2 regions of the Edwardsiella tarda ATCC 15947 genome follow, and region 2 is predicted to be linked to the other one. Evidence: predicted binding sites of a transcription regulator. Region 2 holds the regulator's gene; the other holds the start of a gene.
What was found. The regulator Fur, encoded in region 2, represses iron uptake genes when iron is present. The targets are predictions, from matches to a motif close to ATAATAATGAGAACNACTATCAA.
Positions count from the first base shown of each region.

Region 1: a site for Fur is predicted at 5,006-5,028, ahead of DCL27_RS09660 (TonB-dependent hemoglobin/transferrin/lactoferrin family receptor). Genes of this name have one in related genera too.

Region 1 is NZ_CP084506.1:2,076,460-2,085,802, reverse strand. Features, by position in the region: gene DCL27_RS09670 (PrkA family serine protein kinase) at 1-1,480, opposite strand, end outside; gene DCL27_RS09665 (MipA/OmpV family protein) at 1,868-2,611, shown strand; gene DCL27_RS09660 (TonB-dependent hemoglobin/transferrin/lactoferrin family receptor) at 2,711-4,966, opposite strand; gene DCL27_RS09655 (D-hexose-6-phosphate mutarotase) at 5,472-6,356, opposite strand; gene DCL27_RS09650 (NUDIX hydrolase) at 6,573-7,235, shown strand; gene DCL27_RS09645 (fimbrial protein) at 7,951-8,592, shown strand; gene DCL27_RS09640 (fimbrial protein) at 8,641-9,312, shown strand; gene DCL27_RS09635 (fimbrial biogenesis chaperone) at 9,339-9,343, shown strand, end outside.
Region 2 is NZ_CP084506.1:909,313-918,655, forward strand. Features, by position in the region: gene DCL27_RS04210 (beta-N-acetylhexosaminidase) at 1-2,387, shown strand, start outside; gene fur (ferric iron uptake transcriptional regulator) at 2,730-3,194, opposite strand; gene fldA (flavodoxin FldA) at 3,475-4,002, opposite strand; gene ybfE (LexA regulated protein) at 4,197-4,475, opposite strand; gene DCL27_RS04230 (alpha/beta fold hydrolase) at 4,676-5,464, opposite strand; gene seqA (replication initiation negative regulator SeqA) at 5,657-6,187, shown strand; gene pgm (phosphoglucomutase (alpha-D-glucose-1,6-bisphosphate-dependent)) at 6,217-7,857, shown strand; gene kdpE (two-component system response regulator KdpE) at 7,957-8,646, opposite strand; gene kdpD (two-component system sensor histidine kinase KdpD) at 8,643-9,343, opposite strand, start outside.

The DNA.
Region 1 (9,343 bases), 1.2 Mb from region 2:
ACTCCAGGTAGGCCGTCTGGATCTCCTTGCCGATGAACTCGACATATTTCGGGATCAGGTAGCCCTTCAGGTGTTCCAGATACTTCTCCGCCACCTCTTGCGGGAACTGTTCGCGCTCGATCTGCTGCTCCAGCACATAGAACAGATGCACCGGGTTGGCGGCCACCTCGCCGTGGTCGAAGTTAAACACCTTGGAGAGTATCTTGAAGGCGAAACGCGTCGACAGGCCGTTCATGCCTTCGTCCACCCCGGCATAGTCGCGATACTCCTGGTAAGACTTGGCCTTGGGGTCGGTATCCTTCAGGCTCTCGCCATCGTAGACACGCATCTTGGAGTACAGGCTGGAGTTCTCTGGGCTCTTCAGGCGCGACAGCACGCTGAAGCTGGCCAGGGTCTCCAGGGTGCCGGGGGCGCAGGGCGCCAGGGCCAGCTCGCTGTTATCCAACAGCTTGTCGTAGATCTTGATCTCTTCCGAGATGCGCAGGCAGTAGGGCACCTTGACGATGTAGACGCGGTCGAGGAAGGCCTCGTTATTCTTGTTGTTGCGGAACTGCACCCACTCCGATTCGTTGGAGTGCGCCAGGATGATGCCGCTAAAGGGCAGGGCGGAGATGCTTTCGGTGCCGTTATAGTTGCCCTCCTGGGTGGCGGTCAGCAACGGATGCAGCACCTTGATCGGCGCCTTGAACATCTCCACAAACTCCATGATCCCCTGGTTGGCCCGGCACAGCGCGCCGGAGTAGCCATAGGCATCGGGATCGTTCTGGGCGTAATGTTCCAGTTTACGGATATCGACTTTACCCACCAGGGCGGAGATATCCTGGTTGTTTTCATCGCCCGGCTCGGTCTTGGCGATGGCGATCTGTTGTAGGATCGATGGCCACACCTTGACGACGCGGAACTGGGTGATGTCGCCGCCGAACTCGTGCAGGCGTTTGGCCGCCCATGGCGACATGATGGTGCCCAGGTAGCGCGGCGGAATGCCATACTCCTGGCTCAACAGGGTGCCATCCTGCTGATGACTGAACAGACACAGCGGGTGGTCGTTGACCGGGCTGCGTTCGCCGTTGGCGCTCAACACATAGATGGGGACGCATTGCATCAACGCCTTTAACCGTTCGGCCAGCGAGGACTTACCTCCACCGACCGGCCCCAGCAAGTAGAGGATCTGTTTCTTCTCTTCCAATCCCTGCGCCGCGTGGCGCAGATATGCCACGATCTGCTCGATGGCCTCTTCCATGCCGTAGAATTCGGCGAAGGCGGGGTAGCGGGCGATGACGCGGTTGGAGAATAGGCGGGAGAGTCGGGGATCTTGCGCCGTGTCGATCATTTCCGGGGTACCGATGGCCTGTAACAGGCGTTCGGCGGCGTTGGCATAGGCGCTGCGATCCTGGCGGCAGAGAGTCAGAAAGGCCTGTAGCGTCAGCTCCTCATCCTTGGCCGATTCATAACGCTGGCGATATTGTTCAAATATGTTCATAGCGATGCCCATCCTTTTGTCAGCACAAGTTAAGGAAGATGTCTCAGCGGCATAGTCAGTGACATGGCTAACGGCGCCGCGCACCGCCCCGAGGCATCCGCACCCGGCGGGCCGACCGCAGTCTCCCCCTGAGATCAAGCTTAGGCGGACTCCCCCGAATGCGCGAGCGGCGCCTGTCTTTTTTTTAAGCGATTTCAAGCACTCAGTTTAGGGTTTTTCCCGCGTCATGGCGGGCGGAGCGGCACAAATTGGCGGGAGGCGGCGCGAGGGGGCGGAGCGGATAAAAAGTGGCATGTTAACGATTTTTTAGATAAAACCTAATGATATTAACCAGTCTCTGAGTATAATCGTTCAACTTATTTTGATTTGTTATTGGATGATGTAAAGGTGAAAAAACGTACGCTCTGCGCGCTGGGTACCCTCTCCCTGCTTGTTAGCGCCGCCGCTCAGGCGGGTACCTGGTCTATTGGTGCTTCCGCCCTGGTTTCCCCGGATCCATACCGTGGAGAATCCGAGCGAGTTTATCCCGTGCCGATGGTGAATTACGACAGTGATGATTTCTATTTTCACAGCCTGACCGCGGGTTATTACCTGTGGAAAGATCAGCAGGATCAGCTGAGTGCGACCGTGTTTTATTCACCTTGGCGTTACCGCGCCAGCGACAGTGACGACTGGCGCATGAAGCGTCTGGATAACCGCTACGCCACCGTGATGGCCGGTTTGAGCTATAGCCACCACGAGAGCTGGGGGACACTGCGCGCCGCCTTCTCTGGCGACATCCTGGATAACAGCAATGGGTTGGTGGGGGATCTGGCCTACCTCTACACCTGGCGTCAGGGCGATTGGAGCTTCACGCCGGGCGTTGGGGTGACCTGGAACAGCGCCAACCAGAACAACTACTACTTCGGTGTCTCCGGCGACGAGTCACGCCGCAGCACGCTGGATCAGTACAGCCCGAAAAATAGCTGGTCGCCTTACCTGGAGCTGACTGCGCACTATCGCATCAACGCCAAGTGGAACGCCTTCTTCGCCGGCCGCTACGTCTCACTGAGCGACGAGATCACCAACAGCCCGATGATCAGCAAGGATTATACCGGCATGTTGTGGTCAGGGGTGACCTACACCTTCTAAGAGGGTGTCAGACGTTGCCAATCAGCGTAACAGGGTCGCCTCGGCGACCCTGTTTTCGTTGCCCGCCTCACCCGTTTGCCTCGGGCGTGGATGCGGAGATTAGAAGTAGAAGGAGATGTCGGCGGCGACGTTCCGCCCCGGCGCGGTGAAGCGCTGTAGACCCACTCTATCGCTATCTATCTGGTTGGTTGTGCCGAATTCCGGCAGGCTGCGTAGCGTATCCCAGGTGCTATATTTTCTATTCAACAGATTAAATACGCCGGCACGCAGCGAGATATTATCATTGATGTGATAATAGGCGGTGGTATCGAATACCACATAGCTCGCGCTCAGATAGGGCCAGGGGCGGCCATTATGGATGGCCTGGCTCGCGGTCTTCTTTGCCGCATAGGTCATAAAGAACTCTGCGCCATATTTCCCGCCGAGATCGCGATAGGCGAGGGAGGAGACCCATTTAACGGGTTGAATCGAGAGCAATGCGTTGCCATCGGCATCTTTCCCCCGGGCGTAGCTCACGCTATTACGCAGGCTATAGTTATCCTGCCCGCCAAGCGCCTTACTGAGGTGAAACTCGTTGCTCAGCTCCAGCCCCCAAACAGCCGCCGAGGCGACATTGGCATATTGCAGGTGATTCTGCGACAGGGTCGGCTTGTTCCAGCGTGAGGGATTGCTGGGATCGTACCAAGGATTGGGAACCTGCTTCTCGGTCTGCTTGAGATCGATAAAGTCGGTATATTTGGTGTAATAGGCGTTGATCTTATTCTGGAGCAGATCCCCCTGATAACTCAGGGCGATTTCGTTACTGAGGCCTTGCTCCTGCCTTAAGTTGGGATTCGGCTCGACACGGTTAGCCGCGATGCTATCGCCATAATCGAAATAGAGTTCCTGCGCCGTAGGAATACGGAACCCCTTACCGATCTTATACTGCAACGTATAGTTGGGAGTGATGGCATAATTGGCGCTCAGGGCCCACGACAGGGCGGAATAGCGGTTGGGTTGGGGATCGCTATCTTTCGCCAGGGATAATGGCCCCGCGTCGGGTTTATGCGTGACATGATCATAGCGGGCGCCGACGATAAAACTGAGCTTCTCGTCGGGCAGAGTGATCTCATCGACGAAGGTGGCATTGATATCGCGGCTAGAGACGGGGCGAATGATTTTTTTATCATCTAGGTAGGGTTGTTTGGGATTACCTAACCAGGTGATATCGGCATTGACATTATCAAAGCGTTTCGTGGCATATTGGCTGCGTAGCGTCAGATGATGACGTGTCGCCCATAATGACCAGGTATTGAATGAAATCTCGTTATTCAGATAGCGGCCATACTGAGTCAGGCGGCGGCTTTTCTCTTCGAAAATATCGCCATAATACCCTTGCTCAAAGTCTTCATAGATCGTGCTAAAGGCGGTCTGGTCGATCTTTTGCCAGTTAAACTCCGTTTTGACGGTGTCGATGTACGCGCTGGGTTGCCAGGTATCGGAGAAACTATAACGCCGCTTTTCCGCGACATCGTCGCCGGTGCGGTGATATTTGGAGAAGAGGTGCCACGACTTCTCATCGGTATAGTTTTTTTCTTTGGCGTATTCGACGGTAGCGCTGAGGGTGTGCGCATCGCCGAGCATGAGGTTGAACTTGGAGAGGAGCGACTGGCGCTTTCTCGTTTGCGGGTCTGGTGTACCACGGGCCCGGCCAAAGACGTCGTTCTCATGGCGGAAATTGTCGGTTTCATGGCCATTCCGATAGGTATAAAGCAGCATTCCCTCCAGCCAATCGCCGCTAAATGCACCGCCGAGAGTCTGCATCTTTTCGTCATTTTTCGAGCTGTAGGCGGTGCGGGAAACCAAACCGCTATTCCCCGAGCGGATCAGATCGCTGGGATCTTTGCTGACATATTGCACACCGCCACCCAAGGCGCCACTCCCCAGGAATAACGAGTCGGCTCCTTTCGTGATCAATACGCTTTTCAGTTGCTCGGTTTCGACGTTGTTAATGCTGCCGTTAAAATAGCCATATCCCTTGTAAATCAGGTTGTCGAAGGTTTCTCCCTGCGGTATGCCGTCGACGGAGATCGCGACGCGATCTTTATCGACGCCACGCATGCTATAGCCATTATTACCAAAACGCCCGTCGCTGGAGACGCCGACGTCGGGCAGGTGGCGGACAATATCCTGCATATCGAAAATCAGCTGATTCTCTATCTCATTCTGCGAGATGGCCGTCTCGTTGATTTTCTCCTCCTTCTTCTCGATGACATAAACGCTATCCTCGCTGTCTTTTTTCTCCGCTTCCGCCGCTTGGACGACCAGTGGAGAGCAGAAGGGGAGCAATAGAGTGAAAACTGTTCTTTTTATCATATACATAACCCAGAAGTATCAAAAGGTCATACATATTAATTGATAATGATAATTATTTGCAAGTGATCGATGGCAAGGTGGCCACACGTCGGTGCGGTGCGGGAAAATGGGTGAGGTGGCCGGTAAGGTGGTCGGTGGGGCGAACAGGAGGCGTCAGGCGAGTGACGAGGGGAAAGTGACTCAGTGGCCAAGGGCTTGCCCAAGAGGGCGGGGCGCGGGTGCAAGGCGTTAACCTGGCGAGCGTACCCTTCAGGGGGCGTTCCCCTCATGCCGTGGCGCAACGGGTACTGCCAGGGATGGCGCGAGGCCGGGAGCATTCGCGTCGGTGACCCGTCTGGCGTGGCTATCGCCGAGGGGGGCGATGGGCGGGATGGGCGCTTGTGACGGTGGGGAGAACAGGCGGTGAGGCAGCGTGGGGGTGAGAGAGGCACTGGCCATCCCGTTCTGGCCCGCGCCGTCGGCGGGGCGATCCCGGCGCCCACACCGGGGCGCCGGCGATGGAGCCTTAGCGTTGTGGGCGCAGGCGCAGGGTGGCGGCCAGGTGCGCCGGGTTGCCGTCGCTGGCCTGCATCGGCTGGCTGACACGGGCGGTCTCCACGCAGACCATGGTGTGGTAGCCCTCGTTCGGCATGTCGGCCATCGCGGCGGCGATTTCGCTCCACGGGTTCCAGGCGACCACATCGCTATGCTGGTGGTGATGGATCTCAATGCTACGCTGGAAGCCCTTATCGTGGATCACGCTAAAGGCTTCCGGTGCGGTATAGACCCGATCGGTACGGGCAGAGAAGGTTAGTGCTCCTTGCTGCACGCCCGCTTCGCCGCCATTCACCTTGTCGAGATAGGTGCTGCCCAGCCCGGAAACGGAGACGTCTTGGATGTCGGCGACGTTGAAGTAGCTGTGCAGGGCGGCCTGGCACTGGTAGTCGCCATAGGCGTCCAGCTCGATCGCACAGTGCTGGCCCAGGCGGTAACGGGCGATCAGGCTAAAGTCATGTGGCCAATACTTGCGTGAGGCATCGCTCGCCGTCAGGGTAAAGGTCAGGGTGACGCCCTGGGCGTCTTCGTCGTGTGCGCTAAAGGTCCATGGCAGGTTACGCGCGAAGCCGTGTGACGGGTAACCCTCTTGCTGCGCCGGGCCAAACCAAGGCCAGCAGATGGGTACACCGCCACGGATCGGCTCGCCGTGACGGAAGGCGGAGATGGGGGATAACCACAGTGCCGGTTGCTCACCGCTCGGTTGCCACAGCAGCAGATGAGCGCCTTGTAGGGCGACGGCGGCACGCACCAACGGGTGGTTGATGACCACGATGGGCAGCTCGTCCAGTTGGCGTAGGCTGATGTAGGGGGTCATCTGTTGTTCGACCGGCAAGGCAAAGATCTTCTCGGACATGCTCTGGGACATGGAACGGCTCCTTGATAAAAGCGGTACAGTAGACGGAAGTCGGCCGATTATCCCACCTTCGTCGCCGCGCCTCAATTGCGTTGCCTTTCTGACGCGAGCGTGATCCCATCTGTCACTCTGTCACTCTGTCACTCTGTCACTCTGTCACTCTGTCACTCTGTCACTCTGTCACTCTGTTCGCCGGAGACCTCATCTGAGCCCGCCATGGTGAGGTGCGCCATCATCGGCTCGCAGGCGCGCGGCATGCCGCTGGCTGCCATGGCCGCCTTATCCCGTGTATGCTATCTCCCTCGCCACGGTGGCGGGGTGCCGCCGCTCGCGCGCCCTGGGCGCTCAGCTCAGCAAGGCGGCCCCGCTATCCCCGAGGGGGAGAGGCATCACTGGAAATATGACGCGTCACGCGTGGCATCGCGTGCAGAGATAACGGGTTACTATCGAGGGGTCGGCCAAGTGAATAATCATGCTGTAGCGAAAGAGATTGATAAATTAGGCTGGGTTTATATTCAGGATAAAAAGATCCTGATGGCGCGCTCATACCATAAAGCGACCTACTATATTCCCGGTGGTAAGCGGGAGGCGGGCGAAAGCGATCAGGCCGCGCTCATTCGTGAGATTAAAGAAGAGCTCTCCGTCGATTTGCTAGCGGACAGCATCGTCTCTCTGGGGGAGTTTCGTGGACAGGCCGACGGGAAGCCCGCCGGTGTAAGGGTAAAGATACACTGTTTTCGCGGCGAATTTAGCGGAGAGCTCGCCGCCAATGCCGAAATCGAACATATCGCCTGGCTCACTTATGCCGATCGGGCGCGTTGCTCATTGGTCTCGGCAAAAATATTGGCGGCGTTAAACGCGCAGGGGCTGATTGATTAAATCGCGAGCCAAGCGATTTTCCCTCTGCGCTTTTCACGCCTTCTCCACTCTAGCGTTAATCGGGTAAGGCAAAGGGGGGCAGTAACGTGCCGCGGCGTGTAGCGGCCGCTTGCCCGGGATACCTGGCGCTGAGCGTGCGCCGGGCCATGCTGGCGGGCGATACGGGCAGGGGGCACCTGCGAGCGCCGGTTTTCGTGCCCACCTTCCTCGCCGCGCCATCTGCCACCTTGGGCCGGTTTATCCGGTGGCGGCCAGCGTGCGAAATAGGCTCACGATGAGGTGAGTGGGGCGAGTCGATGGAGGTAATGCGGCGAGGTCAGCGTGTGCGGATGCCCCCTGCGATGATGATTGAACAATAAAGATGACATGATGATGTCACCCTCCCGATTTTAATACTTATCTCACCGAGGCTTTAATCATTCGCAGATATTATAAAACAATTCATCTTATTTAAATTGCGATATTCATCAGGTGCAATGCATAAAATAAAAATCAATTATTATTAAGATGGATTTCATCCTTTATAGTGATTTAAATAATTGTGAAAGTGTAAAGTAAAAGTATTGCACCTAAGTTTTTGCTGAAATACAATGCCGAAAAATGACAATATTAATATAATAATGTCTCCTTAATGTCTTTATTCCCCGTAATAATAAATAGCTTTGATGTCATTGATGGTACAGCTTATTAACTCGCTAAAGAAAGGAGTCATGAAATGAAGCCAGTTTGGATAGGTGCTGGAATCTTGGTGTCGATGTTTTGGGTTGTGCCGCAATCCTTTGCCGATAATTCGGGGCTTGTGCGCTTTCAAGGGAAGCTGTCGAATACGACCTGCGGCGTGGATCTCCTCGACTGGAGCACGGAGCGCAGCGCTTCGACGGAGATGAATGTCTATGGCCAGCCGATGAGCGTCGCCACCATCCCCTTGCCTAAGGTGCCGACGTCAAGCCTGAACGAGCCGGGTAAGACGGCGGGCGAGGTGAAATTTAACCTGCGCTTAATCCGCTGTACACCAAACCTCCCGGAGAGTTTGAAGGCCTACTTCACCAGTAACCCCTTTACCGATACCCGCTCCGGCAATCTGATCAACGGAGGGACGGCGCGAAACGTACAGGTGCAGTTGTTGAGTGGCGGAAACAACTGGCAGCCGGTCCCCATTGGCGATAATAGCCAGATTGAAAATGGCAAGTTTTACACGAGGAGTGATTTAGTCTACGTCCCCGATCCGACCATGAATTCAGGGAAAGCGGGCGGCAATGTCTATATCTTGCCCTATGGCGCGCGCTATTACGCCACCGGGCAGGCGACGCCTGGTACGGTTAATACTATCGCTACCTTCAATATCATTTATCAGTAACCCTCGTAATCACACTGAGTAGTTTCATCGTCATCCAAGGAGAGAATAATGAAAGTCGTTAATGTTAAAAAAGGGATTGTGGCGGCAGCGACGGTAGCCAGCCTGTTCTCCGTGGCGCAACCGGCGAACGCGGTGGCGACCGGGGGATTGATCTATTTCACCGGGGAGTTGGTGTCCACCAGTTGTCAGGCGGCGGTGGCGGGTGATGACATCGGTGTGCCATCCGGCACCATCGGTGCGGAAGGTAGCCTGTATGAGAATTATAGCCAGGTGACCCTGCCTACCATCCCGATCACCGAGTTGAACGCCAGCGGCAAGACCGCCGGGCAGACCACCTTCCATATTATCGTCTGGGGCTGTAATGGGGTCGCCCCCGAGGGGGGGAGTGCGGACGAGGCCGGGTCGTCGGTTAAGGCTTTCTTCTCGGGGGGGCCCTTCGTTAACAGCCAGACAGGGCGGTTGAAAAACGCGCGCGAGGCACAGACGGCGACAGACGATCACGGGGCTGGGGCGCAACGCGTCGAGCTGGAACTGCTAGATGGTTCGCAGCACTTCCAAAAGATCAATATCGGCAATGGTGACCAGATTAGTGGTGGTTATGTCACCAGCCTGAACAGCGGCTATGCGGTGCTGCCCTATGCCGTGCGCTACTACGCGACCGGTGCCGCCGCTGCAGGGCTCGTCGAGTCGTTAGCCACCTACACCCTGGTTTATCAGTAATCCCTTGGCGGGGCTGAGGACTGACTATGAG
Region 2 (9,343 bases):
TGAAGAGCGGCAACGATCAGTTCAAGATCACCTTCATTACCGGCGATCTGCATAAGATCGAGCCGACGGATAAGTTTAAGGGCTTTGCCGCCGGGGAACGCGTCGAGATCCCCATCGTCGGCGAATATTGGCAGTTATTCGAGAGCGACGTATTGCCGCGTTGGTATGTGACGTCGCCGGATGCGAAGCCGAAGGTGATCGCCAATACCGATACCGAAGATTTGAGCCAGTTCGTCACGCCGTTTACCGGTGACTTGTGGAAGCGTACCAAGGATGACAAGAACATCCTGATGACGCCGGAGAATCGCTTCGCCAAGAATGCCGATGTGAAGACCCTGCCGGCCTCTAGCCTGCGTGGTCAGATCATGCCGACGCCGACGACCTTGAAGGTACATCAGCAGGATGCCGACCTGGCACGTGGTGTGAGTCTGGATCTGACGGTACTGAACACGGCCAGTGCCGACGTCATCAAGGCGCGCCTGACCCAGTTGGGCGTGAAGCAGGTCAAGGGGGGCTATCCGATCAAAGCCCAGATCGCCACCAAAGCGTTTAAGGGCGAGATGGCGGTACCGGGCGCCTATCAGTTGAAGATCGGTACCAAGGGTGCCGAGGTGACCGGTTACGACCAGGCGGGTGTCTTCTACGGTCTGCAATCCATTCTGTCGCTGTTGCCAGCCGATGGCAGCGCTAAGATCGCGACGCTGGACGCCGAGGATGCGCCGCGCTTCCAGTACCGTGGTATCGAGCTGGATGTGGGACGTAACTTCCATTCACTGGCTTCCATCGAGCGTCTGCTGGATCAGATGGCCGCCTATAAGCTGAACAAATTCCACTTCCATCTGACGGATGATGAAGGGTGGCGTATTGAGATCCCGGGGCTGCCGGAACTGACCGAGATCGGCGGTAAGCGCTGCCACGATCTGAGCGAGCAGACGTGCCTGCTGCCGCAGTTGGGCTCAGGCCCAGATAGCGACAACAATGGCAGCGGCTACTTCACCCGTGCCGACTATATCAAGCTGCTGAAATATGCTCAGGCACGCCAGATTGAGGTGATCCCAGAGATCGACATGCCGGCCCACGCCCGTGCGGCGGTGGTGGCGATGGAGGCGCGTTATAACAAGCTGAAGGCGGCAGGCGACGAGAAGGGCGCTAACGAGTACCGCCTGCTGGATCCGACCGATGACTCCAACACCACCTCGGTGCAGTTCTACGATCGCCACAGCTACCTCAACCCGTGCCTGGACTCCTCCAAGCGCTTCGTGGATAAGGTGATCGGCGAAATCGCCCAGATGCACCGCGAGGCGGGTCAACCGCTGACCACTTGGCACTTCGGTGGTGACGAGGCGAAGAACATCCGCTTAGGGCCGGGTTACACCGACGTGAACAAGCCGGAAGCGGGCAAGGGGATGATCGACCTGAGCAAAGAGGACAAGCCGTGGGCTAAGTCCCAGATGTGTCAGGCGATGATCAAAGAGGGCAAGGTGGCCGATATGGAGCACCTACCGAGCTACTTCGCCGTTGAAGTCAGCAAGATGGTCAAGGATCACGGCATCGGCAAGATGCAGGCCTGGCAGGATGGCCTGAAGGATGCCAAGGATGCCAAGGCCTTCGCGACGCCGCGCGTCGGGGTGAACTTCTGGGATACCCTGTATTGGGGTGGTTTCGATTCGGCCAACGATTGGGCGAATAAAGGCTATGAGGTGATCATCTCCAGCCCGGATTATGTCTACATGGACTTCCCGTATGAGGTGAACCCGAAAGAGAACGGTTACTACTGGGGTACCCGCTTTAACGATGAGCGTAAGATCTTCGCCTTCGCGCCGGATAACCTGCCGCAGAACGCCGAAACATCGGTCGATCGCGACGGTAACTACTTCAGCGCCAAGAGTGACAAGCCGTGGCCGGGCGCCTATGGCCTCTCCGCGCAGCTGTGGAGCGAGGTGGTGCGTACCGACGACATGATGGAGTACAAGATCTATCCGCGCATCATGGCGGTGGCCGAGCGCGCCTGGCATCAGGCGGGTTGGGAGCAGCCGTATCAGGCGGGTCGTGAGTATAAGGGCGGCGAGACTCACCTGGTCGATCAGCAGGCTCTGCTGAAGGATTGGCAGCGTTTCGCCAACCTGATGGGACAGCGTGAACTGGCGAAGATGGATAAGTCTGGCGTGGCCTATCGTGTACCGCAGCCGGGGGCGCGTGTGGTCGACGGCAAGCTGGAGACCAACGTGGCGATGCCGGGTCTGGTGGTTGAGTACTCCATCGACGGCGGTAAACACTGGCAGCGTTACGATGCCAAGGCGAAGCCGGCCGTGAGTGGTGAGGTACAGGTCCGTACCGTATCGCCGGATGGCAAGCGCTTTAGCCGCGTCGAGTCCGTCAAGTCCTAACGGCTCGCGAGGACGTTACCCTCTCATGCCCCCGCTTGCGCGGGGGCTTTCGCGGTGCGGCCCTTCGGCCCTCGCTGCGCAGAACTTTCCGATTTCGAACTGAGTAGTAAGTAGTGATTGCCCTCATCATGAGGGCATTTTTTTTATCCCGACATAAGCCTCCGCCTAGGGTGGGGGGCCGCGACAGGTATTGGCTCTGCCTTATTGTCTTTGGATTTAACGCGTTCAGAACAGGCCGCGCCTTTTTGTGAGGGCCTTTAACCCGTCCCGATGGGCGCCATCCTATCCGATGGCGAAAAAAAACGGCCTCATAGGGCCGTATATGGAACGCCGTAGACGCCGTTATGCCTTCTCGTCATGTAGCGACTCGTCGTTACGGCAGTCGCCCTCGCCATCGGCCCCGGAAGCGCAGTGACCATACAGATAGAGGCTGTGGTTGGTCAGCTGGATGCCGTGCTTCTTGGCGATCTCCTGCTGGCGTTTCTCGATGGACTCATCACTAAACTCGATCACCTTGCCACAATCCAGGCAGATCAGATGATCATGGTGATGCTGTTGGGTCAGTTCGAAGACTGACTTACCGCCCTCGAAGTTGTGGCGGGTGACGATGCCTGCATCGTCGAACTGGTTTAGTACACGGTAGACCGTGGCCAGACCGATCTCCTCACCCATATCGATCAGCTTCTTATATAACTCTTCGGCACTGACATGATGACACACGGGATCTTGCAGTACTTCCAGAATCTTGAGACGGGGAAGCGTGACTTTCAGGCCAGCTTTCTTTAGCGCAATATTGTTGTCAGTCATTCGGATTCTGTCCTGTCACAGAGCCCGGCAGAACCTAGAGGCCGCTGCCGAACAGAAATAATAGTGAGTTTGATTATAAGGCCGATAGGCGGAAATGGGAACCGCGCCGCCGCCGCCCCGCGCGGGGGATAGGGACGGAATAAACAGGAGAGTATCAGTATAATCAGGAGGATAGGGAGAAAAGACGCGATGATTAGTCAGGGTATCGTTTTTATTGATGGCTGGGATACCTGCCGGCTATCAGACGCCAAGCTGGCGACCGGCAGGTACCCGTGAGGGATTAACCCAGGATCTCGGCCAGATGCATCTCGGCGCTGATCTGTTTTACCCAGGCGTCGACGCGCTCGGCGGTCAGTTCCGGTTGGCGATCTTCATCGATGGCCAGGCCAACGAAGGTCTCGTTATCCACCAGCGCCTTGGACGCCTCGAAGTGGTAACCAGCGGTCGGCCAGTGCCCAACCAGGGTCGCGCCACGCGCTTCGACCAGATCGCGGATGGTGCCCATCGCGTCACAGAAGTACTCGGCATAGTCCTCCTGATCACCGCAACCAAACAGGGCGACCAGCTTGCCAGAGAAGTCGATCTCTTCCAGGGTGGGGAAGAAGTCATCCCAATCACACTGTGCCTCGCCGTAGTACCAGGTCGGGATACCGAGCAGCAGAATGTCGAACGCGGCGAGATCTTCTTTGCTGCTTTTGGCAATGTCATGAACTTCCGCAACGTCTTTACCCAGTTGCTTCTGGATCATCTTAGCAATGTTTTCCGTGTTGCCGGTGTCGCTGCCAAAGAAAATACCTACGATTGCCATATCGCGAATTTACCTTTTATCTCAGAAATTGAATCAGGCTGTGTGCCGCCGCCACGGGAACCCACCGGGTGTGGCCGTGGGCGAGCGTCGCTACCAGCCTACCTACCAGTCGATACTATAACACCTTTGGCATCACGCCTTTATCGTCATTGTGCGTTGCGCCGCCGGTGTCTGGATGAGGCGTGCTTCGCCGCTCAGTCGTGCGTCGGTAGCTGACTGAGCAGCATCTGCTCGATCAGCTCGCTGCGGCTGATATTACGCTCGTGCGCCAGGCGATTGAGGATGGCTACCGCCTCCTCGTTCATCTTCAACTCGACGCGGCGTAGCCCCTTGACCCGATCGCGGCGCAGCTGGTTACGCTTATTGATCCGCAACTGCTCTTCCCGGGAGAGCGGGTTGGTTTTAGGACGACCTGGACGACGTTCATCCGCGAACAGATCGAGCGTCGTGCGGTCCGTTTGTTCTTTGGCCATATTCAGGTAGCGGTACTGCAAGGAGAAGAGAGCGCGGGAAATCCGCGCTCCGATTAACATATATTCGGGATTTTCCCCATCGGCAGCGTGCATTGACCTGCCGTCGATTTTAGCGCGCCATCATACCCTAGGGAGCGCAGCAGCGACAATCCTTTCTCGGCCTGGCGTGGATGGCGTGTGTTTCGCGCCGCTACCGGTGGTTATCGCGACGCCTCGTCAGGGGTATCGAGGAAGCGATGCAGCACATGGAGTACCTTTTCCGGCTGTTCGGCGTGCAACCAATGACCGGTACCATAGATGACATGGGCGCGGGCATGGGGAAATTGGCGCAGGATCGCCGGACGGTAGTCATCGAGCAGGTAGGGGGAGTCGGCACCCTTGATAAACAGTGTATCGCCCGGATGGGGCGGTTGCTCATCCCAGCCGAGGATGGCGGGGTAGTGCTGGTCTAGTGCCGTCAGGTTAAAGCGCCATTGGCCGCGATGGAAGGATTTCAGCAGGAACTGCACCACGCCCTCCGACTGGAGATAGCGGCGCAGGATTGCGGCGGCCTGCGGGCGTGTCTCGACGGCGGCCTCCTCTACCGCATAGAGGGCGGCGAAGACCGCATCGTGGCGGCGAGTCGGGTAGGCGACCGGGGCCATGTCCAGCACCGCCAGGCGGCGCACCTGCTGCGGATGGCGTAACGCCAGACGCATCGCCGCCTTGCCGCCCATCGAGTGGCCGATGATGTCCATCGGTGCCAGATCGTAATGGGCGATCAGCGCGGCAAGATCCTCGGCCATCAGATCGTAACTCATCTGTGGGGTGTGGCCGGAGAGACCATGATTACGTAAGTCGACCTGCAACACGTCGCGGTCGCGTTTCAGTTCGCGCGCGAGTAGCCCTAAATTGTCCAAGGAGCCAAAGAGTCCGTGGATCAGTAGCAACGGAGGATAACGTCGCGTCTGTTGTGCAGGATGCAGCTGGTGGTTCAGGTGTAGGATCATCATTCAACGAATTGTAGGTGGAATGTTACCATTAGGTTACCACAGGCGTAGGCCGATTGTCCGTCGCGGGATAGCCGCGCATGACACCACAAAATGCGTCTTAATCGCCTCGGCGTGGCGCTAAACGCTATCCGCTCACGGCGTTTGACCTTATAATCCAGGCTGACTGAGTAGCAAAAGTACTGGATAACGATGAAAACGATTGAAGTCGATGAGGAGCTTTACCGCTATATTGCCAGCCACACCCAGCGTATTGGCGAGAGTGCTTCCGACATTCTGCGCCGGCTGTTGAAGGTCGGCATGGAGAATAAGACGGCCAACGTCGCCGCCCCGCTCCCGGTAGCCCCCCTGGCTATTCGCGCGCCGCAACCGCAGGATCGCGTGCGTAGCGTGCGCGAATTGCTGTTGTCGGACGAATACGCAGAACAGAACAGAGCGGTCGGCCGCTTCATGCTGGTGTTGACCACGCTCTACCATATTGACGCCGAAGGGTTTGCGGCGGCAACGGATGCCCTGCATGGGCGCACCCGCGTCTACTTTGCCGGCGATAGGAACACGCTGTTGCAGAGTGGCAACCACACGAAACCCAAGCAAGTCCCCGACACCCCTTATTGGGTGATCACCAATACCAACTCGGGTCGTAAGCGCGCCATGATTGAACATATCATGCAAGCGATGCAGTTCCCTGGGGAGCTGATCGAGAAAGTTTGCGGCACAATCTAATGAATAACAAGCGTTAGGGAGAAGCGCAGATGGCAAATCACCCGCGCGCCGGGCAGCCTGCCCGGCAGAGCGATTTGATCAATGTGGCTCAGCTGGTTGCACAGTATTACAGCCTGCGTCCGCAGGTGGATAATCCGGCTCATGCCGTGAAGTTTGGTACCTCCGGCCACCGGGGGAGCGCTCAGCGCCAGAGCTTCAATGAGGCACATATCCTGGCCATCGCCCAGGCCATCGCCGAGGTGCGTAAGGCCAATGGCGTCACCGGCCCCTGCTTCGTTGGTAAGGATACCCATGCCCTTTCCGAGCCGGCCTTTATCAGCGTGCTGGAGGTATTGAGCGCGAATGGCGTCGAGGTGGTGGTGCAGGAGAACAATGGCTTCACGCCGACGCCCGCGGTGTCGCATGCCATTCTGACGCATAATCGCCACGGCGGCGCGCTGGCCGACGGGATTGTCATCACCCCTTCTCATAATCCTCCGGAAGATGGCGGCATCAAATACAACCCAACCAACGGCGGTCCGGCTGACACCAACCTGACTCAGGTGATCGAGCAGCGCGCGAATCAGCTGTTGGCCGCGGATCTGGCGGGCGTGAAGCGCCTGACCCTGGCGGCCGCCTGGCGCAGTGGGCAGATCCATGCGCGCGATCTGGTACAGCCTTATGTCGAAGATTTGCGTGATATCGTCGACATGCCGGCCATCCAGCGTGCCGGGCTGAAGCTGGGTGTCGATCCGCTCGGTGGCTCCGGCATCGAGTATTGGCAGCGTATCGGCGAGCATTACGGTCTGGATCTGACCCTGGTCAACGACCATATCGATCAGACCTTCCGTTTCATGCACCTGGACCACGATGGCGTGATCCGTATGGATTGCTCCTCCGAGAGCGCCATGGCGGGTCTGTTGGCGTTGCGTGACCGTTTCGATCTGGCCTTTGCCAACGATCCGGACTACGACCGCCACGGCATCGTGACGCCTGCCGGATTGATGAACCCGAACCACTATCTGGCCGTTGCCATCGACTACCTGTTCCGTCATCGCCCGCAGTGGGGGGCCGAGGTTGCCGTCGGTAAGACCCTGGTCTCCAGCGCGATGATCGATCGAGTGGTCAAGGCGCTCGATCGCCGTCTGGTCGAGGTTCCGGTCGGCTTCAAGTGGTTCGTCGATGGCTTATTTGATGGCAGTCTGGGCTTTGGCGGAGAAGAGAGCGCCGGTGCCTCCTTCTTGCGCTTCAACGGTACGCCGTGGTCCACTGATAAGGATGGCATCATCCTGTGTCTGCTGGCGGCGGAGATCACCGCACAGACCGGTAAGAATCCACAGCAACACTACGCTGCGCTGGCTGAGCGTTTCGGCTCACCGAGTTATAACCGCCTGCAAGCGCCGGCGACGCATGCCCAGAAGGCCGCCTTGTCTCGCCTCTCTCCCGAGATGGTGCAGGCCGATCGGTTGGCCGGCGACCCGATCACCGCACGCTTGACCCGTGCGCCGGGTAACGATGCGCCGATCGGGGGGCTGAAGATCATGACCGACAACGGGTGGTTCGCTGCGCGTCCTTCCGGTACCGAGGAAGCTTACAAGATTTACTGTGAAAGCTTCTTGGGGGCAGAGCATCGCCAACGTATTGAGAAAGAGGCGGTCGATATTGTTAGCGCCGTATTGGCTAACGCCTAATCGCCGCTGCTCGTCTGATAGCCTGACCAACGCCGCGCCTTGCGCGGCGTTGTTTTATCGCGCGCAACGGCCCGGTTGAGGCGCGGGGCCTCCTTGGCTTCAGGGCATAAAACGGTAACCGACGCCGGTTTCGGTGAGGAGATGGCGCGGGCGCGCCGGCTCCAGCTCTAGCTTCTGGCGTAGATGCCCCATATAGATGCGCAGATAGTGGCTATGCTCGACGTAGTTGGGTCCCCAGACGCTGTTGAGTAACTGGCGTTGCGTTAACACCTTGCCGCTGTTGGCGATCAGCTCGGCCAGCAGACGGAACTCGATCGGGGTCAGGTGTAGCGACTCGCCGGCGCGTGTCACGCTGCGTTGTAGCAGATCGACTTGCACCTCGCCGAAGCAAACCAATGGACTCTCCTGCTGCTGGCGCGTATGGCGCCGTAGGGCGACGCGTACACGTGCCAGTAATTCGCCGATGCCGAATGGCTTACTGAGAAAGTCCTCCGCCCCGGCGTCCAGCGCCGCGATCTTGTCGGCCTCGTCGCTGCGAGCCGACAACACGATCAACGGAATGGCGCTCCAGCGGCGCAGATCACGAATAAACTCGATCCCATCGCCATCCGGTAGGCCGAGATCGAGGATGATCAGATCGGGTTGGCGAGTGCCCGCCTCGATCAAACCGCGTTGTAGGCCGTCGGCCTCGTTAACTCGCCACCCCTCGTTTTCCAGGGCGGCGCGCACGAAGCGGCGGATGGCTTGTTCGTCTTCGACGATCAGGATGGTTATCGGGGTCGTGGTCACGATTGATCTGTCATCTCCACATCGGTTTCCGGTTCAATCTCCGGTGCGGCTTGCAACGGTAGCGTAAAGTGAAAATGGGCACCGCCGTCTGGCGGGCATTCCAGCCAGATTTTACCACCGTGTACCTCAATAATGGCACGACAAATCGCTAACCCCAAACCGACGCCGGGGATGGCGGATTCCTTATCGCCACGGGTGAACTTGTTGAAGATCTGCTGGCGTTGCGCGTTGGCGATGCCATTGCCATCATCACTGACCTCGACTTCCAGCCCCTCCGCCGTGACGCACGCGCTGATGGTGATGGCTGCGGTGCCCCCCGCGTATTTCCCGGCGTTCTCCAGCAGATTCTGCAACACCCGTTCGAGCAGCGCCCCGTCACAGTAGACCAGCGGTAGATCTGGCGGCAGGTGAAGGTGTAGCGGATGGGCGGCCAGCATCGGTTCCAGGGTGTGTAGGGCGCTGCCGACGATCTCCTCCAGGGATTGCCACTCCTGGCGTAGGCGGAAGCCGCCGGATTGAAGACGCGCCATATCCAACAGGTTGTTGACCAGGCGCGAGGTATTGAGGATCTGTTGGCGGATCTCACCAGCCTGCGGGGCATGAACGGAGTTTTCGCTGGCCAGATCCAGGGTGAGGATCTCCGCCTGACCGAAGAGTACCGTCAGCGGGGTGCGGAGATCGTGTGAGAGCGCGGCCA